3 regions of the Paenibacillus sp. FSL H8-0315 genome follow, and region 2 is predicted to be linked to each of the others. Evidence: predicted binding sites of a transcription regulator. Region 2 holds the regulator's gene; each other region holds the start of a gene.
The links. The regulator Rex, encoded in region 2, represses fermentation and respiration genes when NADH is low (regulators of the CRP and FNR family bind a similar motif). The targets are predictions, from matches to a motif close to TTGTGAAATATTTCACAA.
Positions count from the first base shown of each region.

Region 1: MHB56_RS15590 (phosphoketolase family protein) is a predicted target of Rex. The motif match lies at 3,190-3,207, and genes of this name have one in related genera.
Region 3: scfA (six-cysteine ranthipeptide SCIFF) is a predicted target of Rex. The motif match lies at 6,884-6,901, and genes of this name have one in related genera.

Region 1 is NZ_JBBOTA010000001.1:3,558,765-3,569,530, forward strand. Features, by position in the region: gene MHB56_RS15570 (uracil-xanthine permease family protein) at 1-316, opposite strand, end outside; gene guaD (guanine deaminase) at 355-1,719, opposite strand; gene MHB56_RS15580 (hypothetical protein) at 2,031-2,219, shown strand; gene MHB56_RS15585 (GntR family transcriptional regulator) at 2,307-3,029, shown strand; gene MHB56_RS15590 (phosphoketolase family protein) at 3,324-5,705, shown strand; gene MHB56_RS15595 (ABC transporter ATP-binding protein) at 5,866-8,061, shown strand; gene MHB56_RS15600 (DUF1854 domain-containing protein) at 8,054-8,587, shown strand; gene MHB56_RS15605 (MFS transporter) at 8,741-10,063, shown strand; gene MHB56_RS15610 (polysaccharide deacetylase family protein) at 10,035-10,766, shown strand, end outside.
Region 2 is NZ_JBBOTA010000001.1:1,109,477-1,120,242, reverse strand. Features, by position in the region: gene MHB56_RS04810 (tetratricopeptide repeat protein) at 76-717, shown strand; gene dinG (ATP-dependent DNA helicase DinG) at 844-3,705, shown strand; gene MHB56_RS04800 (redox-sensing transcriptional repressor Rex) at 3,842-4,495, shown strand; gene MHB56_RS04795 (amidohydrolase) at 4,482-5,783, shown strand; gene MHB56_RS04790 (cell wall elongation regulator TseB-like domain-containing protein) at 5,956-6,474, shown strand; gene MHB56_RS04785 (hypothetical protein) at 6,885-7,427, shown strand; gene MHB56_RS04780 (AAA family ATPase) at 7,420-8,922, shown strand; gene MHB56_RS04775 (3-hydroxyacyl-CoA dehydrogenase family protein) at 9,056-9,928, shown strand; gene MHB56_RS04770 (acetate/propionate family kinase) at 9,925-10,766, shown strand, end outside.
Region 3 is NZ_JBBOTA010000001.1:4,110,304-4,121,069, forward strand. Features, by position in the region: gene rlmD (23S rRNA (uracil(1939)-C(5))-methyltransferase RlmD) at 1-1,094, shown strand, start outside; gene MHB56_RS17900 (flavocytochrome c) at 1,700-3,490, opposite strand; gene MHB56_RS17905 (histidine kinase) at 3,763-5,349, shown strand; gene MHB56_RS17910 (response regulator transcription factor) at 5,324-6,106, shown strand; partial or broken gene MHB56_RS17915 (SF0329 family protein) at 6,162-6,536, shown strand; gene scfA (six-cysteine ranthipeptide SCIFF) at 6,927-7,076, shown strand; gene scfB (thioether cross-link-forming SCIFF peptide maturase) at 7,199-8,593, shown strand; gene MHB56_RS17930 (hypothetical protein) at 9,185-9,607, shown strand; partial or broken gene MHB56_RS17935 (tRNA-dihydrouridine synthase) at 9,938-10,350, shown strand; gene MHB56_RS17940 (hypothetical protein) at 10,674-10,766, shown strand, end outside.

The DNA.
Region 1 (10,766 bases), 2.4 Mb from region 2:
CATAAATACTGACGATCGCACCCAGCGGAACATAAGAAGGACCTTGAGCGATAGGCAGCTTCATACAGAAATAGGTTTGCACAATCGTTGCAAGTCCTGCGGCAATAAAGGTGGATTGGATTAACGCGCTGGACTGATTGGGCTGTAAGCCGATTAACATCGCAATAAGGAATGGCACTACATAGACATCCATAGCCAATACATGTTGAAAGCCGAGAATGACGGATTTACTAAATGAAACTTTTTCATCGGGTAGGACAGTTAGTAGCTGTGATTCCAAATGTGCTTGCTCTTGTACGTTTGCTTGTGTTTTCACTCCAATGCCCACCTTAAGTTTTCTAGTTTAATTAATCTTTAACGCGAATGAACTTTTTCACCCTGTACCCAGACTTCACGGATATTTTCAGGTCTAGCCAGATACATTATCTTTTGAAAAATATCTTGCAAATCTTCATTCTCATCAAAGACGGGCAATTTCGCCGAGGGTACTTTCGTATCGATTATTTGAACATCCCATGCATAACCTTCTAGTAACCGGCCGATAGGTAAGCTTAAGCTTTCTCCGCCGCCAGCGGTAGCAAGATAAAAGGATTCATGGATCGTAATTCGTGATCCGGGTACTCCGCGGTTTTGTGCAGAAAGTGAGGGATTCACACCATCCTCCAGCATTCTTGAAGACATTACGGCTTGTCTAATGTTGTCGAAGAGACTAGGTGAAAAACCTCCGGAAATATCAGAGCCTAAACCAATTTCAACGCCTTTGGCATGGAAGTCAGCGATCGGAATGACACTATTGGCAAAATACGCGTTGGATATCGGACAATGAGCAATAGCTGTTCCTGTCTCTGCAAACAAATTCACATCATCTTCATCTAAAAAATTACAATGAGCCATGACAGATTTATCACTGAGCAGACCAAAATCATGCAGGGCAAAAGCATCGTTCTTTTGGAATCGTTCTTGCACATAACCGTGCGCCCAATCACTTTCACTGCAGTGCGATTGCACATACGTATCATATTTAGCGGCTAGTTCTCCCAAGCCTTGTAAAGCCTCATTAGTGCAGCTTGGAATGAACCTTGGTGTCACTACTGGATAAACGCCTTGTTTAGTAGATTTAGCGAGTTCTTGTACAGCTAGTATAAATTCTTCCGTATCCACTAGTGCGGTGTGGGTGTCGGAGTCACGATAATTCTCAGGATTTCCCTGTGGATCGTCCATAACCACTTTTCCAACGAGTCCACGTTGCCCTTTTTCCGCACATATTTTAGCCAATAATAGACTGGCCTCTTTATGCACCGTTGCAAAATAAAGTGCTGTAGTTGTTCCGTTTGCGAGCAAAGTGCCAACCACGTCATCGTAGACTTTTTTTGCAAAAGTCAGATCTGAGAATTTAGACTCCAGTGGGAAGGTATAAGTATTTAGCCAATCATAGAGCGGGATATCTAATGCAGTTCCAGATTGAGCCCATTGTGGCGCGTGGACATGCAGATCGATAAAGCCGGGCAAAAAATACTGGCCTTCAGCTAATACATGAAAATTGTCCTGACCTTGATAAGCATCAAGCAAGGGTTGATAGTCGGGGTGCTCCGGTGCAACGATCATTTCTATCATCCCATCCGAATTGATACAGAAGAGATGATCCTTTAAAATTTGAATTTCTTTTGGGGATAGGCTAGAAAATGAAGTGCCTAGGAATATTTGCATATAATTTCTCATGATTTCCGCCTTAATGTTCGTCTTTTGGTGTGCATTCGTTATTATAATCCGTGAAAAAGGATAAGTCCAGACCAAAAGTCGAATAAAGGCGTAATTGACGGATAGGAGGAGCTGAGGAATTGAAAGCGAATATGACACATAGACGTCACGTTCGCTAGGCTAGAATACAGAAAAAGATAGAGGAAAGTAAAAAATGCTGATCGGCTTCGATTTCTTTACGGTTATAGGAAATGAATGCGGTTACTATCTTGTGATATAATAGATGAAATCGATCAATAGTTTGAGAAAATTGGATTAGGAGTGTTGCCTGGATGAGAAGATACAACATTTGGCGCCCGTTGATGTTAATTATTGTTGCTGTACTTACAAAAAGCTTGGTCACTAACCTATGTATTTTGTTTGGTATGCAGGCTGAATCAGCAAGTAGTATGGGGACGCTGGGCATGGTCATTGCCGGTTTAGTGATGTACAATCGCATGACAAATCGCCGACGTAAATAAGCTGGCCGGATAGATTATAAACGTCTGGTTATTATGTTATAGTAAAGATTGAAATAAAACTTGTATCGACCTGAAAAGGAGTACTTCATGACACAGTTTGTCTACAAACAAATTATTGATGACTTAAAAATGAAAATTTTTGCTGGGCAGTTTCCCGATATGAAATTACCGGATGAACGAACGCTTAGTGAAACTTATCAAGTGAGTCGTAGTTCTATTAAAAGTGCTCTGACTAAAATGGCAAATGCCGGCATTATTTTTAAAAAGCGTGGCTCAGGGACATTTATAAATCCTTTATACATAAAAAATGAATCTATTTTTAACTACGAAGGCTCTAATTTAGGTGTCACCGACAATTTTCAAATGAATGGGAAGAAGCCAAAGATTAAAGTTTTGAAATTCGAGGTCATTCCACCAACGGAAGATCTGCAACGGGATCTGTTTTTAGGCCCACATGATTTTGTATACAAAATCGTTCGCTTGCGTCTTTTTGATGATGAACCCTTTATGATTGAAACAGGTTATATCCCAATCAAAATTGTACAGAATTTAAATCAGACCATTATTGAAGGATCTATCTTTAATTATTTGGAGGATTCACGAAATCTGGCGGTAACCAAATCCTTTTTATCGATATCCGCAGAACCCTCTGAGGCTACGGATCAAGAGCTGCTGCATTTGCAGGCGAATGAGCCAGTAAGCATTATGGAAGGGATTTTCTTTTTAGATAATGGCACGCCATTTGAATTCTCCCATATGCGCTTCCACTATAAATACTTAAAATTTAATACCTTTGTGTCCGTTCATTAAAAGTAAGACTGGGGAATTTTTCTCGGTCTTATTTTTTTTATTTTGCGCAAAATAGATGAAGGGCAAGTAGTAAATATCCCCCGCAAACTCCAGCCCATATTTTTACATATATATTAATATTGACTTATTTTTACTGACAATTGACACCGTTTTTCATACTATGTTCATATTTTCACAAAATTGGACCGTATCATTTGTTGAAAAGGTTGAATTAATTTTTCGCGGCGGTATGATGTACTTGTGGAAGAAATTACGGCAATGTAGACACAGAAAAAATTTTGGGGAGTGGAAGAAATGGTATTATCCATGGATGTTGATTACTCATCAAAAACTTATTTAGAGAAGCTTGATGCATACTGGCGCGCAACTAACTACATCTCTGTAGGTCAACTGTATTTGAAAGATAATCCGTTGTTAAGAGAACCGCTGAAAGAAGCAGACGTAAAGATTAAGCCCATTGGACACTGGGGAACTATTCCTGGCCAGAACTTTATTTATGCCCATTTGAATCGGGTCATTACTAAATATGATTTGAATATGTTCTATATCGAGGGTCCCGGTCATGGCGGTCAGGTCATGGTTTCGAACTCCTATCTCGATGGTAGCTATACTGAAATTTATCCGGAAATCACACAAGATATCCCAGGCCTGAAGAAATTGTTCAAACAATTCTCTTTCCCAGGTGGAGTTGCTTCCCATGCTGCCCCTGAAACACCTGGATCGATCCACGAAGGTGGCGAATTAGGTTATTCTCTATCCCATGGTGTAGGTGCAATTCTGGATAATCCAGATTTGATCTCCGCTGTTGTTATTGGTGATGGAGAGGCTGAAACTGGCCCATTAGCGGCTTCATGGTTCTCCAACCGGTTCATCAATCCAGTTACTGATGGTGCAGTTCTGCCGATCTTGCACTTAAATGGTTTCAAAATCAGTAACCCAACGATTCTGTCTCGTCAATCCAAAGAAGAAATTACTGCATACTTTAAAGGTATGGGTTGGGAACCGTTCTTCGTTGAAGGCGAAAATCCTGATCTAATGCATCCGGAAATGGCTAAGGTGCTTGATACCATCGTTGAAAGAATTGAAGCGATTCAAAAGAATGCACGTGACAACAATGACCTGACGCGTCCGGTTTGGCCAATGTTGGTCTTCCGTTCTCCTAAGGGCTGGACGGGTCCAAAGCAATGGGATGGTGTTCCGAATGAGAACTCGTTCCGTGCCCATCAGGTGCCGATTCCAGTGGATCAAAAAAATATGAAGCATGCTCCGGCGTTATTGGAGTGGATGAACAGCTATAGACCAGAAGAATTATTTGATGACAAAGGTCGTCTGAACGCTGAACTTGCTGAGATTCTGCCAACTGGCGACAGACGTATGGGAATGAACCCAGTTACTAATGCTGGCAACCAAATTAAAGATCTAAACTTACCGAATTTCCGTAAGTTCGCACTTGATAATTCCAAACCAGGTGAAGTAATAGCACAAGATATGGCCGTTCTGGGTAAATACATGAAAGATGTTATCTCTCTGAACGAAGAGAACCGCAATTTCAGAATTTTCGGACCGGATGAAACAATGTCCAATCGACTGGGACCTGTCTTTGAAGTAACGAAACGTCAATGGTTGGATCAAGTGATTGAACCGAATGACGAATTCCTAGCTTCTTATGGCCGTGTTATCGATTCCCAATTGTCTGAACATCAGGCAGAAGGTTTGCTTGAAGGTTACGTATTGACAGGTCGCCATGGTTTCTTTGCAAGCTATGAAGCTTTCTTGCGTGTCGTGGATTCGATGATTACTCAGCATTTCAAATGGCTGCGTAAAGCAACAGATCAAAGCTGGCGTGCTGATATTCCATCATTGAATGTGGTAGCAACTTCAACTGTATTCCAGCAAGACCACAATGGTTACACTCACCAAGATCCAGGTTTGCTAGGTCACTTGGCTGATAAAAAACCAGAATTTATCCGTGAGTATTTGCCGGCTGATGCCAACTCCTTGCTGGCTGTCTTTGACACCGTCTTAAATGACCGTCAAAAAATTAACTTGATTGTTTCTTCCAAACATCCTCGTCCACAATGGTTCAGTGCGGATGAAGCACAAGAGCTGGTGGATAAAGGACTGAAGATTATTGACTGGGCAAGCACCGATCAAGGTGGAGAGCCTGATGTTGTCTTTGCTTCTGCAGGTACAGAACCAACTATCGAAAGCTTGGCTGCCATCTCTATCCTGCATGAAAAACTGCCGAACCTTAAAATTAGATATATCAACGTGGTAGACTTGTTGAAACTGAGAAGTCAAAAATTAGATCCGCGTGGCTTATCTGACGAAGAGTTTGATCAATTTTTCACAAAAGATAAACCAGTTATCTTTGCTTTCCATGGATATGAAGGTCTGATTAAAGACTTGTTCTTTGATCGCCATAACCATAACCTGCACGTACACGGATACCGCGAGAATGGCGATATCACAACACCATTCGATATGCGCGTATTGAATCAAATGGACCGCTTTGACTTGGCGAAGGAAGCTGTTCTGAGCTTGCCTAATGCTAACGACTATAAAGCGATCGCAGATGAAATGGATGCTATCGTTAAGAAACATCACCAATTCATTCGTGAAGAGGGTATTGATTTGCCAGAAGTAGAGAACTGGGTATGGAAAGCTTTGAAATAAGCGTATAGCCAGTACCATAGGAAGTAATACAAAAAGACACCTTTAGAGGTGTCTTTTTATTTGTTTAAATAACCATACAAAACAATTATAATCATTTTTTCATCTTTACCACTGTAAATATATGTGAGTAAATAGGTGGGTAAAGAAAGGGGAGAAATGTATGACATCTATTGATAAACTTCCCAAGTCTATAGAAATACAGCTTACAGAACAACCTTTATTTCACTCTGTATCTGATTTAATGAAAGATGGGCAATTCGGTGAGCAGTGGCTTGTATTGACTGAGAAGGAGATTTCCGTTTGGGGAACGGACGGGAAACTGGTCTCAAAGCTTCTAGTCTCGAATATTACTGATGCCCGGGTAGTAGGCGGGGTAGGCGGCGGATCGTTGCTTGTGGATACCCAAGAGGGGCCTATTATACTTATACGTTATACAGCATCACTTACCTCTATATTTGGTTTTGCTTCTAAATTAATTGGCGCTGTAGCTAAAGGCGAGGAACGGCCAACCGCTTCTGAAAAAGAGTTTCCAAGAAATTGTCCAAAATGCCGCAATCCGCTGCCGGAAGATTCACAAGCTTGTCCGGTGTGCAAGAGTAACGGCAAGGTTCTATTTCGGATGTTGAGTTACGCTAAGCCTTATAAGATCCAAATGATCGCCGCGGCGATTATGTTGATTTTTACTACATTGGTAGAGCTTGTTCCACCATTTTTGACGAAGATGATCGTTGATAATGTGTTGACAGAAAAGGATATGGGCTCAACGCTTCTATGGATTGTGATCGGGCTAGCAGCCACATCCTTAGTAATTACTTTAATGCAGACGCTACGTGGACTTATAGGGGTATGGATTGGTTCCAAAATCATGGGTGATCTTCGTCATGATGTGTATCATTCCTTGATGAAATTATCTTTATCTTTTTTCGACCGAAGACAATCTTCGCAATTTATTGGACGGGTGAATAATGATTCAGAGGCGATGCGGCAATTTATGACTGACGGTGTAATCTGGGTCTCGGGTGAATCGCTGCGGGTAATCGCTATTTTCACTATTATGTTCAGTATGGATTGGAAGCTAACGCTGCTTGCTATGCTGCCTATGCCGCTTATGGTGGTGCTGTCGACCGTGTTATGGCCGATGATTGGCAGACGTTGGTACCAGCAGTGGAGATCTATTTTTAGATTAAACGCTTTGGTTGGCGATTCTTTGCAGGGGATTCGTGTAGTCAAAGCATTCGGTCAGGAAACAACAGAGATGTCACGTTATACAGTCGCCAATAAGGAGCTGGTTCGGCATAATATTCGGATCGAAGGCTTATGGCAGGGGATGTTTCCTGCTTTTGCGTTGGTTGCTGGTGTGGGTACGTTATTAATTTGGTTTTATGGCGGGAAAACGGTGCTACAGGGCCAATTATCCATCGGTACGCTAATCGCTTTGGTGACCTACCTTGGGATGCTTCTCGGACCTTTGCAGTGGGTGAGCCAAATGATCAACTGGGCCAGCCATGCGATTTCAGCAGCAGATCGGGTCTTTGAAATTATGGATACTCCGTCAGATGTGCCTGATACTGTGAATCCAGCAGCCATCGGCCGCGTAAACGGTGAGGTTGAGTTTAAGCGGGTTACTTATGGATACGAAAAACATCATCCTGTGCTCAAGAACGTGGATTTAAAAGTGGGTGCGGGCGAGATGATTGGTCTGGTCGGACATTCAGGTGCCGGTAAGTCGACTTTCATTAATATGATCTGTCGCTTCTATGACACAGATGAGGGAACCATTACCATCGATGGTGTGGACATCCGAAATATCAGCCAGTCAGATCTGCGTAGTCAGATCGGTGTAGTGCTGCAGGAGACGTTTCTATTCGACGGAACGATTGCTGAGAATATTGCCTATTCTAAACCGGACGCTACGGAATTAGAAATCATGCGCGCTGCAAAAATTGCCAACGCCCATGATTTTATCGTTCAATTGCCGGATGGCTATGATACAAGAGTTGGGGAACGTGGGCATAAATTGTCCGGTGGAGAGAAGCAGCGAGTGTCTATTGCCCGAGCAATAATTCACGATCCGCGAATTCTAATCCTAGATGAAGCAACAGCTTCTGTAGATACAGTGACCGAGCGGCAAATTCAAGAAGCGATCTCGCGACTGGTAAAAGGCAGAACGACATTCGCGATTGCCCATCGATTATCCACGCTAAGAAATGCGAACCGTCTTGTAGTGCTTGAACGCGGGAAGATCATTGAAGTGGGTACACATGAGGAATTGCTTGCTGCAGAAGGTGCTTACTTCAAGCTAGTTGAGGCACAGAAGGAAATGTCGCAGATTAAGGGGGTTGAGATGCATGAGTGATCCGAATCTTGTTAACGGGGAATTGAATCCTAAAGATCCCTATGAGATTAACATTCTTGAACCGGGTGCAATCTCTTTTAGCCGCAGTCAAGGTGGCGTGTTTCAAGGAGTGGTGGAGGGTCAGGTATATGAGGAATTAATTCTTTTTCGAATATTTCCTTTTCAATACACCACGGAGTATATTTCCGTCCGTAACTCCAAGAGTGAGGAAATCGGGGTCATTCGTGACATTGATCAGCTCGATGAAGAAAGTCGGGTGGAAGTGGATACAGAGCTCCGGCTGCGGTATTTTCTCCCGGTTGTAACCCGCATTGATTCTATTAAGCAAAAAGCGGATATGTGGATTTGGGAGCTGCAAACGAATCTGGGCCAGACCCGGATCGTTATGCGGAACCTGCACGAGCATATGCAGTATCCAAGTCATAAACGAATCATTCTTACGGATATCAATGGAAAAAGATGCGAAATCCGTGATTATCTAGCCCTGGATGTTCAGAGCCGGAGCAAGCTGAAGGATGTTTTATAGTCTAGTTATGAAAAAGCTCCGCAGCCATTTGTTGATGGTCTGCGGGGCCTCTTTTTTTATCCGTAGTTTCTGCTAAGGAAAAATTTGATGGCGTTCTCTCTTCGGTATGGTAATATATTACAACCGGATCTTTACCATAGGGGAGGTATGTGAGTGAAGCATAAATGGATCAATTCGCCGTACACCTTTGCTTTAGGGATGTTTGCGATGATGGTTCCCAGTCAGGCATTTAGTTCATTTTACAGTTACTTTTATGTTGAAAAATTAGGATTGGGCATTGGACTTGCTACATTAGCCAGAACCATCTTTCTGATCTGGGATGCGGTAAACAATCCGTTATTCGGCTATTGGTCAGATCGCACAGATACTCGTTTGGGTCGACGCAGACCATGGGTGTTTGGCTCAATTCCGTTATTCATGCTGGCATTTGTACTGGTTTTCTCCCCTCCCGGCAGATTATCTGAAAATGGATTGTTCACTTGGTTTCTAGTCACACTTATTTTCTATGAGGCTGTCGCCACTGTGTTATGGGTGAATTATGGAGCGTTACTCCCGGAGCTCTTCCGTGGAGACCGTATTCGGGCAAAAGCCTCCGCGATTCAGCAAGGCTATCAAGTTGTAGCTTTGTTAATCGGTACTGCCTTAACCCCAATTATTTTTGCAGCTATTGGTTTCTCTAATATGGCTATAGTGTATGCCTGTCTCTTTGGAGTGTTTATGTTTTTATGTATGATGAATGTCCAAGAAAAGAAGGAGCTCACAGAGCAGGAACCCTTGAAGTTGATTCCGGCTTTTCGGGAGACCATTCGGAATAAAAAGTTTTGGGTGTTTAATATTTCGAACTCTTTTGCCCAAACGGTGAATGGACTTGTAAGCTCGATGATTCCTTTTTATGCAAAATATGTACTTCATATCTCCGAGGCTCAGGTATCGATTTTACTTGCAGCTGTTTTTGTTTCGGTCATTCCATTAGTATTCGTGTGGTACTGGATGATTCGTAAGATGGACGGGGTTAAGGCGTGGCGGTTATCACTGATCTTATATGCGTTATCGGTAATTCCGTTATGGTTTGGTTATGATCTCTTAAGTGGTGTGGCTGCTGGCGTAGTTGTCGGTTTCGGATTAGCCGGATTTCTAGTGACCCCAGCAATAGTAGGTGGCAAGATTATTGATGAGGATGCGGAAAAAACAGGTCTGAGAAGAGAAGGAATCTACACGGCTGTAAGCGGATTCATTACTCGTTCAAGCGGGTTAATCTCTGCGTTAGCTTTTTTCATTGTAGGTATGATCTTTGGCTATCAAGGCGGCGATGACCCAGGGTCCAATCCTGAAGCGACATTTAGGTATTTAATAAGTGTGGTGCCATTATGTCTGTTGGCCATAGCTGTTGTCATATCCTTCACAATGAAATTTACATTTATGGACTCTTTGAGAGGTGAGGCTGACTATGAACAAAAAATTAATCATCAATTGTGATGATTTTGGGCAAAGTCCCCCCATGAATCAGGCGATTAAACATCTGCTGGAAGAGGAAAAGGTATCCTCAGCAACGATTATGGCGGTGGCCCCTGGGTTTGAGGAGGCAGCTGCATGGTGTATTCGCAGGCAACAACGGAATGTGGGACTTCACTTGACGATGACTAGTGAATTTGAGGCTTTGCGCTGGGCGAGCCTGACGGGAGAGACTTCTCTTCATGACGAGAGCGGACATCAATATAGGACGGTAAAAGAGTTCGAACAGGGGGCGCAGACAAAAGCCGTACTAAAGGAGATAGATGCGCAGTACGAGCGAGTAAAACAGTCGGGAATAGTGATTAGCCATGTAGACAACCACATGGGTAGTTTATACGGAATGGAAACAGGACGCAGCTTGCTACCGCAGACGTTGTGGAAAATTTCGCGCTGGGGATTGCCCTCACGATTCTTCAGATACATCCATGCTGAGGATCCGCTTTTGGCATCGCTGAAAAATATTGAACGACCAGTTGCCCTTGGAGCAGGGCTGGCGGATACGTTTGGGGTGCCGATTCCCGACTACTTGCTATCGCATCCTTTTGGTGTAGAGGAAGGCGAGACGTATGAAAGTTTTAAAAGATCTATTATTGCTAAGCTGTATTCGTTGCCAGATGGCGTTAGTGAGACCTATATTCATCCCGGGATAGACGATCCATGGATGCAA
Region 2 (10,766 bases):
GAAAGACCCCGATCTCGCAGAAAATGAAGTCAGGCAAGCTGAACTGATTTCATCTTCAGTAAGGGGGGATCGCCCATGTTTCAACATTTGTTTGCTGAAATGAACAAGGTGCTTCAGGAGATCGTAACAGATTACCCTACAGCGGAGGGTGCCCGCCGGAACGAGCTTTTATGCAATTATAATATGCTGCATAGACTGAGCGATAAAGTGATGGATGAATGGCTCGCTTTCGCTGAGAAGCTTAGTTCCTTTCGCGAAAGTGCGGATTTTACAGCAGTTGTCGAAGAGGAAGTGCCGGAACAGGAAGCACCAGAGCTGTGTATGGATTCCTTTGTAAGAGGTCAGGGGTATTATAAGCTGCTGATGTATGGAAAGTGTATTGATCAGTTTAAAGAAGTTATTGCGCAATACCCGGATAGCTTGGCTGCTCGATTATATTTAGCCATCTCTTATCTGCAGGAAGGTGACGGTGAGTCCGCTTGGAGTCATCTGAACCATATGCTGGGCTTGATACGGGAAACCAAGCTGAAAGCCATGGTTTATAATGCTTTAGGCTGCATACGAGCCTCACAGGAACGTTTCGATGAAGCGCAGGAATTGTTTGATCTTGCTTTGCAGCATGACCCTGCGCTTCCGGAACCAAACGTTAACTTAGAGGTATGCCGCCGTCGTGGAGGGAAGCTGCACTTTGGAAATCAGCTGGTTTCCCTTTTGTAAAAGAATAACGGTTTTGGAAATTTCCATTCAAGCGATGCATCCCCTGAACCAGTGGTGTGCATCGCCTTTTTTCGCAACTTCTGTTATGCTGATTAAGAGTCTCAATTGAAAGGGAATAGAATTATAATGAAATTTGCCGTGCTTGATTTTGAAACAACAGGAACCCAATCCGTGGGTGAAATTATCCAGGTTGGCCTTGCAATTATAGAAGAAGACCGGTCCATCTCCCGGGTATATGGTTCCTATGTCAAGCCCGGAACGCCGATTCCTCCTTTTATAACAGGTCTGACGGGGATTACCGATGATGATGTGAAGGATGCGCCTGAGCTGGATGAGATGATGATGGAGCTTGTTCCGCTCTTGGATGATGTTGTGCTTGTAGGGCATAATGTTGCTTTCGACTTCCATTTTTTACAAAATGCTTTAGATCGTTGTGGCTATTTGCCATTTCAAGGGCGGATTTTGGATACGATTGATTTTCTCAAATTTTGCTTTCCTTCGCTCACATCTTATCAGCTAGGCTCTGTCAGTGCTCATTTTGGAGTGACGCATGATCGTCCGCATCAGGCAGATAGTGATGCACTTGCGACTGCTTTAGTGCTGTTGAAATGTCTTGAGGAGCTCTACGAGCTGCCGCTGCTTACGATCCAGAGACTCTGTGAGCTGTTTACCGAAGAGGATAGTGATCTGGGCTGGTACTTTGATGGTCTGCTGCGAGAGCGGGAAGCGGAGACGCTACAGCCCGAAGGTGATCTGACTTTCTATCGTCAATTAGCGCTTGCAGTAGGAGACTGGACGGAGTTAGCGCCACCTAGAGATGAGCATGCTGAGAATCCGCTAGCGAATTTATCTTTTACTGATTATATGGACGAAGTAACCAAACGACTTAAAGACACATTACCGCAGTATGAAAGCCGGGAAGCTCAGGATATTATGATCAATGAGGTGATGACGGCACTTGCCGAAGACAAACACCTACTGATCGAAGCGGGCACAGGAACCGGTAAATCGCTCGGTTATTTGTTGCCTGCCATTTATCAAAGCGTTCGCACCAATGAAAAAGTCATGGTCAGCACTCATACTATTAATCTGCAGGACCAATTGCGCGAGCGGGATATCCCTTTGTTAACGCAGGTAGTTCCTTTTCCGTTTAAAGCTGCTATTTTTAAGGGAAGAGGACATTATTTGTGTCTGCGTAAGTTTGAGCATAAAATTAATAAAAAGGACTTTATAAGCCCAAGGGAAGATGCGCTTACTGCCGCTCAGATGATCGTATGGCTCACTCAAAGTGAATCAGGGGATGATGAAGAGCTGAATTTAAGCGGCCGGGGTGGTGATTTCTGGGAGACGGTGGCAAGCGATACCGACTCCTGTCTGGGCCGTTCCTGTCCGTGGTTCCGCAAATGTTATTATCATAGGGCTAAGCATGAAGCTGGGATTGCTGACGTGGTCATTACAAACCACTCTAAGCTATTCGCAGATGTTAAGGCTGGGCACCAGCTGCTTCCGGCTTACGAGCATCTTGTCATTGATGAAGCACATCATTTAGAAGATGTGGCTGGTAAACATCTTGGCATGCATATGAAGCATTTCACTGTGGCACACACGTTATCGCGACTGTATAAAGATAGCCGAAACGGACAGCTTCCTGCTCTGCGCCAGATATTACAGTCGTCAGGCAGTGAAGAGGCTTCAGAATGGAGCGGAGTCATCGATCGGATTTACCCGGATCTGCTTACCGTCAAAGAAACCTGGGATGCACTCAGCGACAAGCTGTTCAGCCTTTTGCCGGAACGCAGTGATGCAGGGGCGGGGGAAGCGGGACAACTGGTTATGCGGTTGCTTCCCGCCCGTAAGCCGAAGGATTGGGATGAATTAGTTGCGCTAGAGAACACTATGAATCTGACGTTAAGCGACATCATCCGTAAGGGTGATAAAATGCTTAACGAGATGCGTGACCAGGAAAGCCAATCCTCAGCAGACAGTCTTGTTACTGATATTAGCGGTTTATTTAAGGATTTGGCTTCCATCCGTGAGCAAGTAAGATTCTTTATGGGGCTGAATGACGATAATGTAGTATATTGGCTGGAGGCAAATGGAAATTACCGCAGCAAATCACTACAGCTGTATGCCGTCCCTGTGGATGTTAGCAGCCAGCTTAAAGAGTTGTTCTTCGATAAGAAAAAAAGCATCGTGCTTACCTCGGCGACGCTGTCTGTAGATAAATCTTTTCAATTTATGATTGATAATCTCGGACTTAACGAAGCTGCGGAAGAGGGACGTCTAATGACCTCACTCCTTCCATCTCCCTTTAAGTATCGTGAGCAGGCACTGTTAGTTATACCGCGTGATTTTCCTAGTGTGAAGGGCAGTGTGGGCGATGCTCGATTTGTCGATACACTCGTACAGTCATTATCGGAAGCTGCTAAAACAACACGTGGGCGGATGCTGGTTCTGTTTACTTCTTATAAAATGCTGCGTCAGGTATATGATCCGCTTAAAGAGGCTTTGGCCTCACAAGAGATTACGGTGCTTGGTCAAGGCGTGGAAGGTGGCAGCCGGAGTAAGCTGATCCGCCGCTTTCAGGACAGTGCAGCATCCGTTCTGCTGGGGACGAGCAGCTTCTGGGAAGGTGTAGATATTCCAGGTGAAGCACTGACTTGCCTGGCCATCGTGAGACTTCCGTTTCAACCGCCGAATCACCCGTTGGCGGAAGCGAAGTCGGAGTTATTGCAGGCCCAGAAGAAGAATCCGTTCATGAAATTATCTGTTCCTCAAGCGGTTATTCGTTTTAAGCAGGGATTCGGAAGACTGGTTCGCACGGCGCAGGATCGCGGAATAGTTATTGTTTATGATACAAGGGTTATTGAATCTCATTACGGAAAGTATTTCCTTTATTCATTGCCTGGTCCCAAAATGGAGCATATGCTTACTGATCAAATGGTCCCTCGCATAGCGGAATGGCTAGAGGATGGCGGCGCTTCTTAAAACGCTCGTCTTCAGTTTAGCTTTAGCTCCTCCTTATCCTTAAGGGCGGTCTGTTACAGTACCGCCCTTAGTAAGGAGAGGTAGACGTTTGAATATGGATTTACACAAGAACATTATTATTTTTAGGAGGAAAAATATGAAATCGGATAAAATATCAGAAGCCGTTGTTCGCAGACTACCTGTGTACTTGCGTTTTTTGAATGATCTCCAGAATCGCGAAATATTAACAGTTTCCTCTCAGGAACTTGGACAAAAGCTTGATCTTAATCCCGCACAGATTCGTAAGGATTTAGCATATTTTGGTGACTTCGGCAGAAAAGGTATCGGCTACGATGTAACGTATCTTATTGAGAAAATCCGTCATATCCTAAAGCTGGATCAACAGCTTAATGTAGCTTTAGTTGGAGCAGGTAATCTCGGACATGCCTTGTCTAATTACAATGCATATCTTAAAGATACTATGAAAATCACGGCTATATTTGATTCGTACGCTCCTAAGGTTGGACGTAAGATCAACTCCCTTACTGTGCAACCGATGGATGAACTAGGCAGCACGATTCGTGAGCAAGGTATTCGCATTGCCATTATTACCGTACCTGATTCAGAAGCTCAAAATGTAGCAGATATTCTCATTTCTTCTGGGATTGAAGCGATTTTGAACTTTGCCCCTGTGATTCTGAAGACACCACCGAATATCCGGGTGCATGCAGCTGATTTTACAACTGATCTGCAAAGTCTTGCTTATTACTTGCGGGATGGAAAGGAAGAAAGCGAACATGAACAACAATAAAACGATAATTAAGGGCGGGTATTTTCTGACTCCGGGAACGGATGAGCCGGTTCTGAGTGGATATATGACTATTGAAGATGATTTAATCACTTACATAGGAAAAGAAGAGCCTCAGATGGAAGCTGGAGTGCAAGTGGTTGATGGCAGCCGTCTGCTGTTCATGCCTGGACTTGTAAACACACATGGTCATGCGGCGATGTCTTTGCTGCGTGGATATGGAGATGATTTAGCGCTACAAGTGTGGCTTCAGGAGAAGATGTGGCCGATGGAGGAAAAGTTCACCGGTGATGATGTATACTGGGGAACCTCCTTATCTGTATTGGAAATGCTGAAGGGTGGAACTACGACCTTCCTCGATATGTATGATCATATGGACCGAGTAGCCGAGGTAGCTGAGTTATCAGGTATCCGTTCCGTATTGATGCGTGGTGTGATCGGGTTATGTCCAGAGGATGTACAGAATCACAAGCTTGCGGAAGCGATTTCTTTTGCCCGTAACTGGCATGGAAAGGCTGACGGTAGAATTACTACTATGATCTCGCCACATGCCCCTTATACTTGCCCTCCGGACTTCCTGGTTAAGTTCGTGCAGGCAGCGCATGATCTGGATTTACCGATGCATACGCATATGTCCGAAACGAAACGTGAAGTGGAACAAAATGTGGCGGATTACGGGTTGCGTCCTGTAGCTCACTTAGAGAAGCTTGGAATGTTCACACGTCCCTCGATAGTTGCACATGGTGTTCATTTAAATGATGAAGAGATTGAGATCTTGGCTCGCCATAATGTGGGTGTATCTCATAATCCGGGCAGTAATTTGAAGCTGGCTAGCGGAGTGGCTCGGGTTACTGATCTTCTAAAAGCTGGTGTGAAGGTGTCTCTTGGCACGGATGGCGCGGCAAGCAACAATAACTTGGATATGTTTGAAGAGATGCGGCTTGCAGCTCTCATTCATAAGGGTGTCAGCGGTGATCCAACGGCTGTTCCAGCTCCAGAGGCTCTGCGTATGGCTACAGAATATGGCGCACAGTCCATCTTTTTAAATAATGTAGGCAGACTTGCTGTAGGGATGAAAGCTGATTTCATTGCTATTGATATCGATCAGCCGCATTTGCTGCCACACACAGATCTGTTGTCTCATGCAGTTTACTCTGCTAGCGCTAAGGATGTTGAGCATGTGTGGGTGAATGGTAAACAGGTCATCAAGCATGGACAATGCTTAACCCTGGATGAGGAAGCTATCCGGCGTAAAGCGCAAGAAGCCTTCGAAGGTTTATTGAAGCGTTAAGTCTGGAGAATAACGAATAAATAATAGGCTGCGACTTTTTGCTTTTAGCAAAAGTTGCGGCCTTTTGTGCATTTTTAAGACTGGGAAAGCTAGAAAATTATGAAATTTTGGATAAACACGCGGGTGTGTTATATAATCAAAAAAGATATATTACTAGAAAGGGAGCTGTACCTTGAAGAAAAGGAAAAAATGGATCCTCCTGGGGTCAGTTCTGATTCTGCTCCTGGGGTTTGGACTTATCCAGTTCTATGCCTATATTATGAAAGATCAATGGAACGAGCGTGATATCGCTAAGGATGTTGCCAAAACCAGAGCGGGTCTAACAGAGGTAACTAAAGCACAAAAATCGGTTTGGGATGAAAATGCAGTGTACTGGGTTTTAACAGGAAAAAATGAAGCCGGGACTGCTCTTATGGTCTGGGTCCGCTTTACGGTAGATGGAAAATTTGCTGAAGGCGACGACGCAGTGTTTGCTGAGGAACTAAGTAAAGGAACCTCGGAAGCCCAAATACGCGGCATTATCAAAGCTGATCTTCCGGACATAACGATTGAACGCTTGCTGCCGGGAGTATATAACGGAGAGTATGCTTGGCAGCTTTTTTATAAACAGAGCGGTCGGTATTATTATCAATTTTATCGGTTTTCGGATGGGTCCCGAATGGGTGAAGGTTACAGTTTACCTAAAAGTTAAGCCGAACATAAGGAAATTAAGGGTGGCATAGTAAACAAGCGAACTTATTATAAGTTCGCTTGTTTACATTTATTTGATGTACAAAAGTGATATACTAAGTGATATACTGAATGGGTGGTTATCACCGAATATTCTCTTAAATTCACATACAAAAATAGGCCGATTGATTAAAAATCAAGGTCGGTTTTGTCGAAAGTGAGGAATATATTTGGTATTGATGGAAATTTTTAAAAAATTAAATTTTAAATATATTCACATTTATTTTGAAATTAGTATATACACCTGTGATATACTACTACTTGTAATTAGAACAGCAATAAGAGACTTCAGTCTCTCTGATGAGCTCTCAAATAGCTATAGATTATTATAATGAGCTTTATATTTTGTCATCTTTGAGAGGAGGACGTTTCTTGAAATTACGTCTTGTACCTGTGCTGATAACGTCTCTACTGTCGGCTACTCTATTGTTTGGTGGCTTCTTTTTGTATCGTCAGTTTGCAATGCAGGAACCACTTCAGAAGATTGTATCTCAATATGAGGGCGTCAATAATTCTCATATCAGTATTAACCGCAATGAGGTCACTTTGAAACTTGATCTCCAGCCAGGCACGAAATTACGTGAACTGGTTCAGTACGTCTCCAAAGAAGGAAAATCGATGATTGATGGACGTACACTGAAACTTGATGTAGAACAGAACTCCAGTGAACTGCTGGATGAATACTGGGATAAAGCGATGTTCTCTGTAGCTGAAGCCATGGAGAGCCGTAAATATACACTTATACCCACAGAACTTGATGGACTCAAAGCGCAATATCCGCAATATAAAAATGTGATAGCCTCAACAGAAATTGACGACAATAATGTCTATGTAAGCTTGAGTAATGGAAAAGAAAGCAAATTTATTATTTTGCCGCGTAAACCTGCGACATTGGGGGTATGGAATAATGCCTAAATACCTTAAAGAAATTCTAATTGGATTTGTTCCTGTCTTGTTTATTTTTATGGCTTTTCTAGGCATTAATATATTCCCGATTGTAATTGCTGCTGGGATGCTCACGGCTTTACTTATCATTGCTCATTTAAGAGGCGGACTTGCGGTAAATGCAGGTGCCGGGAAGAAACGCAAGAAGGATGGACCTTCAAAGCTCACTTTTGAAGAAATTGGCGGGCAAGACAATGCAAAGCAGGAGCTTCGTGAAGCGTTGGATTTTTTGATCCGGCATGAGGAAATCAGCAAATTCGGGATTCGGCCTTTGAAAGGGATTCTGCTTACAGGCCCTCCAGGAACAGGTAAGACCCTTATGGCTAGAGCAGCAGCACATTATACGAACTCTGTATTTGTGGCAGCATCAGGCAGTGAGTTTGTAGAAATGTACGTAGGTGTCGGTGCCGGCCGTATCCGCGATTTGTTTAAGGATGCCCGTACCCGCGCCCTTAAGGAAAACAAGCAAAGCGCTATTATTTTCATAGATGAAATTGACGTAATTGGCGGTAAGCGTGAGGGCGGACAGCAGCGAGAATATGATCAGACCTTGAATCAGCTGTTGACTGAGATGGACGGGATCTATAACAACGAAACACCACGCATTCTACTGGTAGCAGCCACTAACCGTAAAGAAATGCTTGATTCAGCATTGCTGCGTCCTGGCCGGTTTGACCGTCATATTCAAGTGGACATGCCTGATAAAAAAGGCCGCAGATCGATTCTCGAATTGCATGCCAAAAATAAGCCGCTTCATGCCAATGTGAACCTCGACAAAATTTCCGAAGAAGCCTATGGTTTTTCCGGTGCTCAGCTCGAAAGTGTTATGAATGAGGCAGCAATTTATATGATGCGTGAGGAATTGACAGAGGTTGAGCAGCGGCATCTGTCGATGGCGATTGACAAGGTTATGATGGGGGAAAAAACGGACAGAGAAACTAACCACGAAGAGAAAAAACGTGTGGCGATCCACGAATTGGGACATGCCATTATGGCAGAACTGCTTCGTCCGGGAAGTGTCAGTCAGGTTACGCTGACTCCGCGGGGGCAAGCCCTTGGTTATGTACGTCACAATCCTCAGCAAGAGCAGTATCTGTACACCAAAGATTATCTCGAAGATCAGATTATGATCGCACTTGGTGGAGCGGCTGCAGAAGAGATGTATTATGGCGGACGAAGCACAGGTTCACGTGGCGATTTTGATCAGGCCCTGAATATTGTCGAAACCATGATGAAATCCGGATTGACTTCGTTGGGTATTGCCAAGCTGGAAATGGTTACCACTGAAGAGCTTATGAAGGAAAACAGTAAAATATTGGACGAGTTGATGGTACGTACTCACGACCACCTTGAAAAGCAACGAAATGTATTTGATTACTCCCTTGACATTTTAATGAAGGAAGAAGTGCTCTCTGGAGAGCAATTTCGATGTCAATTTCGTGACAGCGTGCGTTTACCAGCATAAATATTTATGCTGGTTATTTTTTTTTACTTTTCAGGCATGCTAAGATATCATTATATGTCGGGCTTTATAAATTTTTGCGACAGACAAGGTACAATACAAAAGTATAGATACCTGAAAGGATGGAGACTTTTTTATGAATTTCAAGAAAATTGGTGTCATCGGCGGTGGCACAATGGGACAAGGGATTGCCGAAATGCTGGCAGCCAAGGGCCTGGATGTATTGCTGGTGGAGAAAACCCCTGAGAAACTGGACTACTCCTACGAAATGATCGAGACAAGTCTAGATAAGCAACTGGAGAAATGGGCGATCACTCAAGCTGAGAAGAAGCTGATTCTTAGCCGCATTCAAAAAGTGACACATTTCGCAGAGCTGAGCTCTTGTGACATGGTTATCGAAACAATCGTTGAGGATTTGGAAGAAAAGAAAAAAATATTGAATCAACTGGATCAAGTATGTCCAAACCACATTATTCTTGCCAGCAATACGTCAACACTTAGCTTGACTGAACTTGCAAGTTCTACAATGTATCCGGAACGCGTGATCGGAATGCATTTCATATACCCTGTAGCTAAAGTGGATCTTGTTGAAATTGTACGCGGTCTGAAAACTTCAGATGCTACTTTTGAAGATACAAAATCCTTTGTTGATGAAATTGTTGAGAAAAAAGGTGTAATGATTTATGAATCCCCAGGATTTGTAACATCACGCCTCATTTGCTTGTTTATCAACGAAGCTATGCATGTACTGCAAGAGGGCGTTGCCTCCGCACAGGATATTGACGATGCTATGCGTATTGGTTATCAATTCCAATATGGACCGCTTGAAATGGCTGACAGATTTGGTCTGGATTCGGTTCTTGCTGCACTCGAAAATATGTTCCGTGAATATGGTGAGCTGAAATATCGTCCTTCCACGATCCTTAAGAAGATGGTGCGTGCAGGACAATTAGGTATGAAATCAGGCGAAGGCTTCTTCCAGTACGACAAGGATGGTGACCGTATATGAATATTCTAGTAATTAACTCCGGTAGTTCTTCTTTAAAATATCAATTGTACAATATGGCTGATGAATCCGTTTTGGCTAAAGGTTTGGTGGAACGTATCGGGATGGATTCCTCCATTCTGAACCATAAACCTACTGGTAAAGCTGAAGTAACAGAAGTAAGTGAAATTTTGGAGCATAACACAGCGATTCGTAAAGTTCTAGCTTGCCTAACGGATAAAGAGCATGGCGTTATTGAATCCATTAAAGAAATCAATGCTGTGGGTCACCGTGTAGTACATGGTGGTGAATTCTTCAAAGCTTCCGCACTTGTGGACGCTGATGCCAAGACTAAAATTCGTCAGTTGTTTGACCTTGCACCCCTGCATAACCCAGCAGCAATGATGGGGATTACGGCTTCTGAAGTAAATATGCCGGGTGTACCGCAGGTTGTTGTATTCGATACTGCATTCCATCAAACAATGCCTGAAAAAGCTTATATGTACGCGATTCCTAGAGTACTGTACAATAAATATAAAGTTCGTCGTTATGGCGCACACGGTACATCACACGACTTCGTAAGCAAAGCTGCTGCGGAGTACTTGGAGCGTCCGTTGGAAGATCTGAAGATCATTACTTGTCATATCGGTAACGGAGGTAGTGTAACTGCAGTTCAAGATGGAGTGTCTGTGGATACTTCCATGGGTATGACTCCTCTGGAAGGTTTGATGATGGGTACTCGCAGTGGTGATCTTGATCCAGCAATTGTACCTTACGTGATGAACAAGGAAGAATTGTCCGTAGGCGAAGTTAACTCCATGTTGAACAAACATAGTGGACTTCTAGCAATTTCGGGCGTAAG
Region 3 (10,766 bases), 3.0 Mb from region 2:
ATAGTGCTAACGATGGTGGCATCGTGGATGGTACGACTGATGGCGCTGGAGTAGCTCAGACAGATGGCATTCTTGTTCGCCCTACACTCGGCATGGACGAACCTTGGCGTTACCGCAACAAGGCTCAGGTACCAATTGGCGTAACCGAAGGTGGCCTTGTAGGCGGTTTTTACGCACGGGGAAGTCACCGTATCATCGATATGGAGACGTGCTTAATCCAGCACGAAGATAATGATGACGTTGTGCGCAAGGTGAAAGACATTGGCAGAGAACTTGGCATCTCTGCTTATAGTGAAGAAACCGGTCGTGGCCTGCTGCGTCATGTCGTCGTGAAGAAAGCTTTCCGCACCGGTGAAATGATGGTCGTCCTCGTAACCAACGGCCGCGACATCCCGCATCTGGACGCCTGGATTGGCAGCATCCGCGAACAGCTGCCGCATGTAGTCAGCATCTGCCAGAACGTCAACACTCAGCGTACGAATGTCATCTTCGGTGGCGAAACCCGCGTCCTGTGGGGCAGAGACGTCATCTATGACTACATCGGCGATGTACAGTTCGCTATCTCAGCGCGTTCGTTCTATCAAGTGAACCCGGCACAGACTGAGGTGCTGTACGGAAAAACCGTAGAATACGCCGGACTGACTGGCAATGAAACGGTTATCGATGCCTATTGCGGCATCGGTACGATCTCCCTCTTCCTGGCACAGCACGCAGCCAAGGTATATGGAGTAGAGATTGTGCCTGAGGCAATTGAGGATGCTCGGGCGAATGCGAAGTTAAATGAGATGAAGAATGTAGTGTTCGAGGTTGGTGCCTCTGAGGATGTAATCCCTAACTGGAAAGAGCAGGGGATTACGGCAGATGTTATCGTTGTCGATCCACCGCGTAAGGGTTGCGATCCGCGGTTGTTAGAGACGATTCTGGCGATGAAGCCGGAGCGTGTGGTGTATGTGTCGTGTAATCCATCGACACTGGCAAGAGACTTGCGGGTGCTCGAAGATGGCGGATACAAGACAGTGGAGGTAACTCCGGTGGACATGTTCCCGCATACGGTGCATGTGGAGTCGGTGGCGGTGTTGGTGAGGAACCTGTAGCCCCATAATAAACCCTTAGCATTTATAATAAAGTCACTACTATCCAACTCCACTCAGTTATAATAAAGTCTTTGCTCTTTTTCTCTCCCCATGCCTGCCCCATCAACGATTAGGGGGAAATAGGAGTATTAAATCTTTATTATAACTTGAGAAAAACGTGATAAAAAACGTGGGGAAAACCATGAGAAATCGGTCAAAATGAGAAGAGAATTGGGCGAAAATCGTGATTTGTAGCAAGACTTTATTTTAACGGGCAACGGTGGAATGCGGGTTCGCGGGTGTGAAGTAGTAGTGAGTTTATTATTACTGGACAAACCCTTGTCAAGTAGACACTAAATAATTGCTATAGTTTTAGTGATAGTACCAGAAAAGAAATGGGCAATATTAATTCCACTAACGGAGAACGATAAAAGAGCAGCGAGTTAGACGAGAGTAACCTCTAGGCTCCACCATAATAAACCGCCCTGTTCGCAATGTTGCGAACAGGGCGGTTTGCTATGTCATAGAGGGCAGCTTGAAAGTTAGCAGTCAACCGGCACTCTACAAGTTATCTTGCACGTTTTTAAGGCTAACTTATTAATAGAGCAGTTACACAAAAAATAAGATTACTCTGCTACAACTTGTTGGCCTGCAATCCGGCCGAATGTGAAGATATCAGCGATGGCATTACCGCCAAGACGGTTTGCACCATGAATGACCCCTGTTACTTCACCTGCAGCGAACAGCCCAGGGATGACTTCACCTTTTTCATTCAATACGCGAGTCTTCTCGTCGATCACCAAGCCGCCCATTGTATGGTGAACGGAGGGTACAGCTTTTTCGATGTAGTAAGGGCCTTTTTCAAGAGATTTCAATCCACCGCGATGTTTAAAATCAAGGTCTTTACCTGTTTTCGCATAATCATTTACTTTATTAATCGTTTCTTTCAAAGTGTTCACGTCAATTTTGAAGAAATCAGCCGCCTCTTCAATCGTATCGGCTTTAAAGAGCAAGCCTTGTTTAACGAGTTGATCGTATTCGTCTTGATGAACTTCGATCGTTTTACCGATATCCTCAATGCCTTGATTCCATAATTGATACGTATATCCACCCGTTTGGGCAAGAATTGCTTTAGAAATAACGTCACGACGTTCTAATTCCTCAACGAAGCGCTTGCCTTCTTGGTTAATCAGGATCGCACCATCGAAGCGGGAGTCTGCAACCAGAGAAATAACACCTGTCTCAGGATTACAGATTGGATACGTTTGAATACTCTCCATGTTTGTCAGTTTGGCGCCAATCGTTTCTGCCATAACGATACCATCACCTGTAGATCCTGGTGTATCGGTAGTCATATATTTTTCATCCATTTTAGGGTTATACTTCTTACGCATCTCTACATTGGATCCAAAACCACCGGTAGCGATGATGACGCCTTTGTTCGCATGGAATGTGATCTTGTCGCCAGTACCCGAAGTCGCAGTTACACCTGTTACTTTGCCGTTTTCGTCCTTCAGCAAGGTTTCGGCTTTCATATTCGTTTTGATTGTGATTTGATCAGCGTCTGTTTTGGCTTTTAACTTAGTAATCAATTCAACACCTGTATGACCTACAGGAATCAACGCACGTTTTCTGGAATGGCCTCCAAATTGGAACAGATGATCAGGTAAGAACTCTACCTTGATATCATCGCGCAGCCATTCGGCAGATGCTAGAGCATTGTCGGCAAGAATACGAACCATCTTTGGATCCCCGAGGTTGTCTCCGCCTTTCATCGTATCATTATAGAACAAGTCAGCCGTGTCATCAGTGATGCCAAGAGCACGTTCAACCCAGTTGTCCGGCGCATTCATCTCACCACCGGAGATCAATGTGTTGCCGCCAACAGCTGGCATTTTCTCGAGCAGAACTACATTAGCTCCAGCGCTCTTCGCTTCGATAGCCGCACTAAAGCCAGCACCCCCGGCACCGATGACGACAACATCATAGGTTTGCTCGACTTCTTCTTTGTCTTTGCTTCCACTGACTGCAGCGCCAGCGACAAGGGTAAGTCCAGACTTCGTAATTGCATCTTGAATGGCTTCGAGATATCCTTTGCTTGTAACTGTAGATCCGCTAATGGCATCAACTTTTGCGCTGTTAGTTGCCATGACCTCTTGCTTGAGCTGCGTATAAACAGGTTCTGCAAGTACTTCATTTTCCTTATGCTCTGTCACTTTAATGTCAGTGATCTTGTTATCTAATAAGGAGACTTGTACTTTAATATCGCCATGTTTACCTTGCCCAACTCCTTCAAAGACTTGAACTCCGTTTGCATCTGCAGCGGGCTCTGCATCTTTACTGCCGCAAGCAGCAAGCGTGAACATAAGACTGAGGACTAGTAGAATAGATAACAGCTTTTTCGTGTGAGTTCGCATAATATCTCCTTCATTCTGTTGTGGATTGGTTACATACACTAGGGAGAGGAAGATTTGCTAGGCAAATCCTTTATCTCTAGCCTAGACATGAATGTTATTTCATGTGAAAATATGCACAAGACCTATTATAGATTTAGTACAGCATTATGTATTTGCACAGATTAGTGTTTTTTTGTCTTTTTCGGGCATGTAAGAAACGGATATTGTGAAGGGCTATGATTACAATGAAATCAATTCACTTAAAAATTACGTTAATCGCAGGAGGCTGCTTCTTGCTGCTGTTCGTTGCATTGCTTGTAACAATATATTTGGAGATGAACCATACGGTTGTCCCTTTGAATAAGAACTTAACGCAGCAAGTGGTTACTGCACGCAGCGACCAGATTGATTATTGGTTTAATCAGCGCATTGGAGAGATAGACATGCTTGCTTCTCTAGCTTCGGACCATCAGTGGACACGAGATGAATTGCTGCAAGAGTTCGATAAGTTCGAGGCGAAGAAGAAAGTAGAGTACGAATCCATACGCGTGGTGGATATTCACGGAAATTCCTGGTCAGCAAGGGACAAGCCTTTTTCGATACTAAACCGACCCTACTATCGAAAACTGCTGAATTCAGATTCCAATTATGTGGTAAGCAATCCGATCGTATCCAAAGCGAATGCAGCCGAAATCGTCGTCATTCTTTATCGCGTGAATCCATCGGTGAATGATGAGGTAGCTTATATTGCCGCAGCCGTCTCCGTCAAGAAGATGAGGGAGATTGCTCAAGATGTAATGCTATATGACCAGTCAGGCCAGCTTATCGTCGATTGCAGAGAGCTGGGTGAAGAAGATGGAGCGGAGGATACAGCAGATAAGAAGAACATGAGTGTATTTGAGGCTCCAATTCAAAATGTGGAAGGCTGGAAGTTAGTACTCAAAGTACCGAATTCAAGTCTATCGTTAGCGGTGATCAAAACCCAGCGGACTGCATTGCTGGTAGGCGTTCTTATCGGTAGTGCGTTTATCGTCTTTCTGGTGCTGCTTGCTTCTTCCATTATTCGTCCAATTCAGTCGCTTCGCCAGGTAATGGAAAATGTGCAGAACGGCAACCAAACCATACGAGCAGATGTTACGCGCTCGGATGAGATCGGCGATCTTGGACGAAGCTTCAATGACATGCTTGTTCAATTATACGCTGTGGAGCAGGACCGAAAGGAGATGGAACTCAGACTGATTCATGAGCAGATCAAGCCGCACTTTTTATACAACACATTGGATACGATCCAGTGGATGGCAACGGAACATGGAGCAGACAATGTGGTGGAGATGGTGGAAGCGCTTAGCGCGTATTTCCGATTAGGGCTTGGCACAGGCAGTCCCTACATTCTGCTTGATCAGGAGTTGTACCATGTCGAGAGTTATCTTCATATTCAAGGTGTGCGATATGAGGAGATTCTGGACTACGAGCTTCGATATGATGAAAAGCTTGCTCAGTGCCAAGTCGTTCGCTTCATACTGCAGCCTTTGGTGGAAAATGCGATTTATCACGGGATTAAGCCACTTGGGGATCAAAAGTGCAAAATTTCGATTACAGCATATAAACAGGCCGATTATTTGGTCATTAAGGTTGAAAATAATGGGGTTATGATTCCGGAAGAGAAGCTTGAGCAGATAAATCAAGCCCTTTTTGATGATACATATGATCGTTCTGCCACAGGCTTTGGGCTATACAGTGTAAACCATCGCATTCGACTAGCTTACGGAGTGCCATATGGCCTTGCAGTGAAGAGCGAAGATGGCATTACCGTTATGGTCATTCGAATACCTTTGGACGGGGAGTGGAATGAAGATGTGGAAGATTGTCATCGTCGATGATGAAACGATCATTCGCAAAGGCTTGCGACAATACATTGAGGAGAGTCCGTATCTTTTTGAGGTTGCAGGAGAAGCGAAAAGTGCAAACGAAGCATTGAATATGGTGGAGGAAGCCCCACCACATGTATGTCTTGTGGACATCAACATGCCGAATATGAATGGGCTCGATCTGATGAATATATTGCGCGAACGCTGCCCGTCGGTTCTGGTTGTCATCATCAGCGGGTACGATAACTTTGAATATGCGCGTCAAGCCGTGCAACTGCAAGCATTCGATTATGTATTGAAACCTGTACCGAAGAGTGATCTGAACAAGCTGCTTCATCGGATCGATGAGCATCTTCAGGTAAAATATCCTTTGCATTCACATGAAGACAGGGTGGATAAGGAGCGGGAGCTTCCCGGGTATACAGGGGATGGAACAGTGCTTATCCAAAAAGTGACCGAGTATATTGACAGTCATTATCAGGATCCGGAGCTGTCTATTACTCGAGTAGCAGCGCTATTTCATATCAACCAAACCTATCTTAGCAAGCGTATGAAGCAAGAAATCGGTGCTTCATTCCTTGACTATGTCACCGAGCTTCGGATATCGAAGGCGAAGGAGATTCTGGATGACGTAATGCCGAATATCAAAATCGGGGATCTGGCCGTGAAGGTAGGGTATAAGAGCCAGTACTATTTTAGTCGTGTGTTTAAAAATAGAGTCGGCTCAAGCCCCTTAGAGTACAAAAAGCATCCGTTCGGTTATGGATAGGAGGGCTATTCTCGTCCCTCTGCAGCACGCCATAGATGCTATGCTCGGTTCAGATCTTCAAATTCCTATCAACCATGAAGAAATTGAAGCGGTTAGAAAAGATAGTAAGGGGATCATCCCGGAGGATCGGCTAATAGTCATTGCAAGAAGCAGAAAAATATCAGAACTTGCAAAGGAGCTTTTGTCAGCTCAGACATCATTAAGTAAATCGAACTTTATTGTTATAGCTACTAAGCATTTATCTATTTCCATAGAGGAGAGCTTAGAAAGCGACGATATCTTATTGAATATTCTAGCTTTAGTGGACAGACGAGTTGGAAAAAAGCGTATTTTAAACATGAGCGAGAAGATGAAGTTAAAGCATCCAATTGTGCAATATTTTTATGAACTAAGGCGTCAAGAGCAGATAAACTGTCTGGAAGTGTCTTAGGGCTCCTCATATAAGTTTGTTCACATTGTCCACCCACGCATGTGGAGAGTGTCGCTCTACTGGTAAGGAAGGATACAGTGCTATGAGATCCTTATATTTATTGGACTTTACGGACAAGTATGAGAAAAAATGTTGTTAAAGAGATGGCATCATTGCCGTCTCTTTTTTGTTTCACTTTTTTAGTATTGCACTGACTCTGGTTCCCGCTACCGCATCCTAGGATCACAAGCATGAACGACTGCACGAAAATTAACGTTGATGCTTATGTTTAAGCCCTCTCTACTCTGCTAGGTGACGGGAATCATAGACGTACTTACGTGAGGTTGCTACGATGTTCCATGGAAATTAAGTGAAAGTGATCACAAGAAATTACAGAAGGAGTTATTTATCGTGAAAAGAATCGTAACCCTAAGCACCCGCAAACTGATGGATACCGCAAAATACGGCGGATGCGGCGCATGCCAGACATCTTGCCAGTCCGCTTGTAAAACTTCCTGCGGCGTTGCAAACCAGAAGTGTGAAAATGCAATGAACAGATAGGATTCGGAATTTTACCGCCCATTGCTCTGCTGATGGGCGGCTATTTTTAAGAAATGGACGCTTCCTCTAAAGGATGGCAAAGCCGTTTCTACTAGTGTGCAAAAGGAGCTTGATTAGCAAGTATGATTCATCAATATAAACTAAATGGATACAATATCGTGCTCGACACTTACAGTGGCTCAGTACATGTTGTTGATGACCTAGCATATGAAATTATAGCGCTTTATGAGAAAACTTCTGTCGACCAAATCGTGACAATGATGTTAGAGAAATATAAGCATGATTCCAGCATTTCTGAGAGTGACATTCGAGAAACCATCGTGGATATCGAGGAGCTTATAAATGATGGACAGCTCTTTACAAAAGATGAGTATGAGAACCTCTCGCTTGATTTAAAAAAACGAAAAACTTATGTTAAGGCGCTCTGTCTTAATGTTGCGCATACCTGTAATCTATCATGCGACTATTGCTTCGCCAGCCAAGGGAAGTACAACGGAGATCGAGCGATCATGAGCTATGAGGTTGGACAAAAAGCTATCGATTACCTGCTTGAAAATTCGGGTCATCATCGCAACCTGGACATCGACTTTTTCGGTGGTGAGCCGCTTTTGGCCTGGAAAGTAGTTAAACAGATCGTAGCTTATGCAAGAAGCAAAGAACAAGAATACAAAAAGAAGTTCCGCTTCACCTTCACGACGAACGGGATGCTGCTGAACGATGAGGTCACCGAGTTTTTAAATCAGGAAATGTACAATGTCGTATTAAGCCTGGATGGAAGAAAAGAGGTTCATGACCGGCTTCGCCAAACGGTTAACGGAAAAGGCAGCTATGATCATATTCTTCCGAAGTTCCAGGAATTCGTTCGTAAGCGCGGAGACCAAGAGTACTATGTACGAGGAACTTACACTCGTAACAATGTCGATTTCACCAACGATATATTTCATATCGCAGACCTTGGTTTTGACAAAATTTCGATGGAACCGGTCATCTGTGATCCAAAGGAGCCCTATGCACTTACCGAGGAGGACCTGCCGGAGATATACAACCAGTACGAAATTCTCGCGAAGGAAATGATCGGTCGCGGTGAACAAGGCAAGGGTTTTACCTTTTATCACTACATGCTAGACCTCTCGGAAGGACCTTGCATCCAGAAGAGAATCACTGGCTGTGGGTCAGGAACCGAATATCTTGCCGTCACCCCTTGGGGAGAGCTTTTTCCTTGTCACCAGTTCGTCGGGGATGAAGAATACAGCATGGGAAACCTCTGGGATGGCATCACACAACCGGAGCTGCAATGTCAATTTAAAGAGAGCAACTGCTACTCGAAGCCGGAATGCAAGGACTGCTGGGCGAAACTCTACTGCAGCGGCGGTTGTCCTGCCAATGCGCTGCACGCGACAGGTTCCTTGGTCGGAACCTATGACTTCAGCTGTGACGTCTTCCGCAAAAGAGTCGAATGTTCCATGATGGTGAAGGTTGATGAATCTATTAGAGCGATGGAAGAGCAATCTAGCTAGTTAACGTAACGGGTGGATAACGGTAACCGAGAAATAGACACTTCAAAATGAAGTGTTCTTTCTCGGTTTTTTTTGTACGGAGAAGAAGGATTGTAAGACAAGAGAGACGATCAGTTTCTGCAAAGGGCAGATCACTGATAGTCTTTTAATCTGAATCTATGGAATGAATTCCGTGCGATAGGTTGGTATATCGTTGTTTTAGCAGTTGAGAGGTTTGCTAGCCGTGTTTTAGTATATTTATAATGAGCTGTTTGAAAAGGAATGGTCGCGTTGTGATTCGCTCATAAATGAAATCGACAGCTTCGGGAGGAATGATTTGGGGAAAGCGGGAAGTTATACAATTTTCAGAAGTATTTGAGAACGAGATAAAAATGAACAGGTGTTTGGAGGATGAATCATGAGGGTCAAAATATTTCTTATCGTGACTATATTTTCTGCCTGTTTGGTTGGATGTAGTAATGTATCGGTATTAAAAAACCAAGATGAGGAATTGCAAAGAATATCCCTACGATTGAACCATCAATAGATGCCGGAAAAGAAGATAATCTTATTCCAAGTAATACATCTAAACCTTTTGTAGGAAGTAAGGATTTGGATAGTGAAACTGAGAAGTTCTTCTATGGAATTTGGAAAGTTGAAAACCTTTTAGGATTTGCGAATTCTTATAATGATGCTTCAGAATATCTAACAGGGCAAAACGTTATTGGTGATGAAATTATAATCAATAAAGATACCTTTTTATCAAAAGGGTTTGAACACTATCCTGTTTATCAATATGAGCTAGAAGCTCCACTCCATGACATTACAGAAGTACATTATAATAATGACTCTTTTTATAGAGTTTATAAAATGGATATACCGAGTTTAAGCATGAATGATGAAGTGAAAGTATTAAGTATCTCCGACTCTTACACAGGACTTGCTATACCCGTAAATTTTTTGGATGTGAATAATGACAGACTTATCTTGATATTAGAGGCAACACAATTTGAACTTAAAAGAGTCACGGAGTAGAGGTTATGTAATGTTAGTCATTGATGTAAAATATTTTTAAGCAGCAGTTTTGTGTTCCGCCTACCAGCTTATAATTAAACCTGTTGCTGACCTTTGGTCGGCGTTCTTTTTAAACTCTACTTTTTGAATATATTGGGTGAGTATACTTCTTTCGGGGTTAAGATATACCACGCTATAACATGTTGTACGTGAAGAAGAAGCAGGGACGTAGACAGGCTGGTTTTACCACTTAGAGATAAAAATTTGTCCTGGTATTTCATAGAGAGGTTTTTGAAATGATAAAATAATTTTTGGAGTGATTTACCACGGCCCTTTTTTATACTGGTGCCCATGGAGGATGTGACGGGTGTTGTTTTCGCCATGTCGTAAGTGAAGCGGGCAGATCGGATGTGTCTTTTACAGAGATTGCGAATACAGAGAGCTATTGTCACCCGGAGGGGAGCTATGCTGTGCGCGGGCGTTTAACGTACATCAGAGGATGACAGCCCATTGTAGATATATGGGGAGATAAGCCGGAATACTCCTGTCAGATGAGCATAGGTATGGTCGAGAAAGGATTAGAAGCTATCGATATTAATATGGGTTATCCTGTAGCGAATATAGCAGAGAACGGGAAGGCTAGCGGTCTGATCTGCCTCCTGAACTAGCAGCGGAGATCATCCAGGACGGCAAAGCCGGAGGACTGCCCGTCAGTTTCAAAACCACGGCTCGGTTTCAGCAGCTGGTTAATCCATATTTTGAAGTAAGATTTTTTGAATCTGTCCATTCATCTGCGTACAAGAGGATGGATGGAACTCTACTTGTAGACAAATCTGAATTTAGTGGAATGGCAATCATAAAGTCAGTTGAAGGCGTAGATTCGATGATAGATGGTGAACTGCTAACGGTGTTTTCAAGAAGATAAGTGAAAAGTTTACTCAAACGGAGTTTGGGAGGCTTTAAGCTTACTGAGTGCTACGGGGCGGCTAGCGCTATTATTAAGAAAAGCAACGTGGGGATTAGGTAGACATGTTCGAATAGATCAGAAGAGACCAAGGGAGCAGTGCCGGAGGATCGCCCCTAATTAATGGACAAAAGCGAAAAAAGTAAAGAGCATGCTAAAGAGCTACTGTCCACACAGTTCGCATCGAACTTTATCGTCGTGGCTAATAAGTTCTTA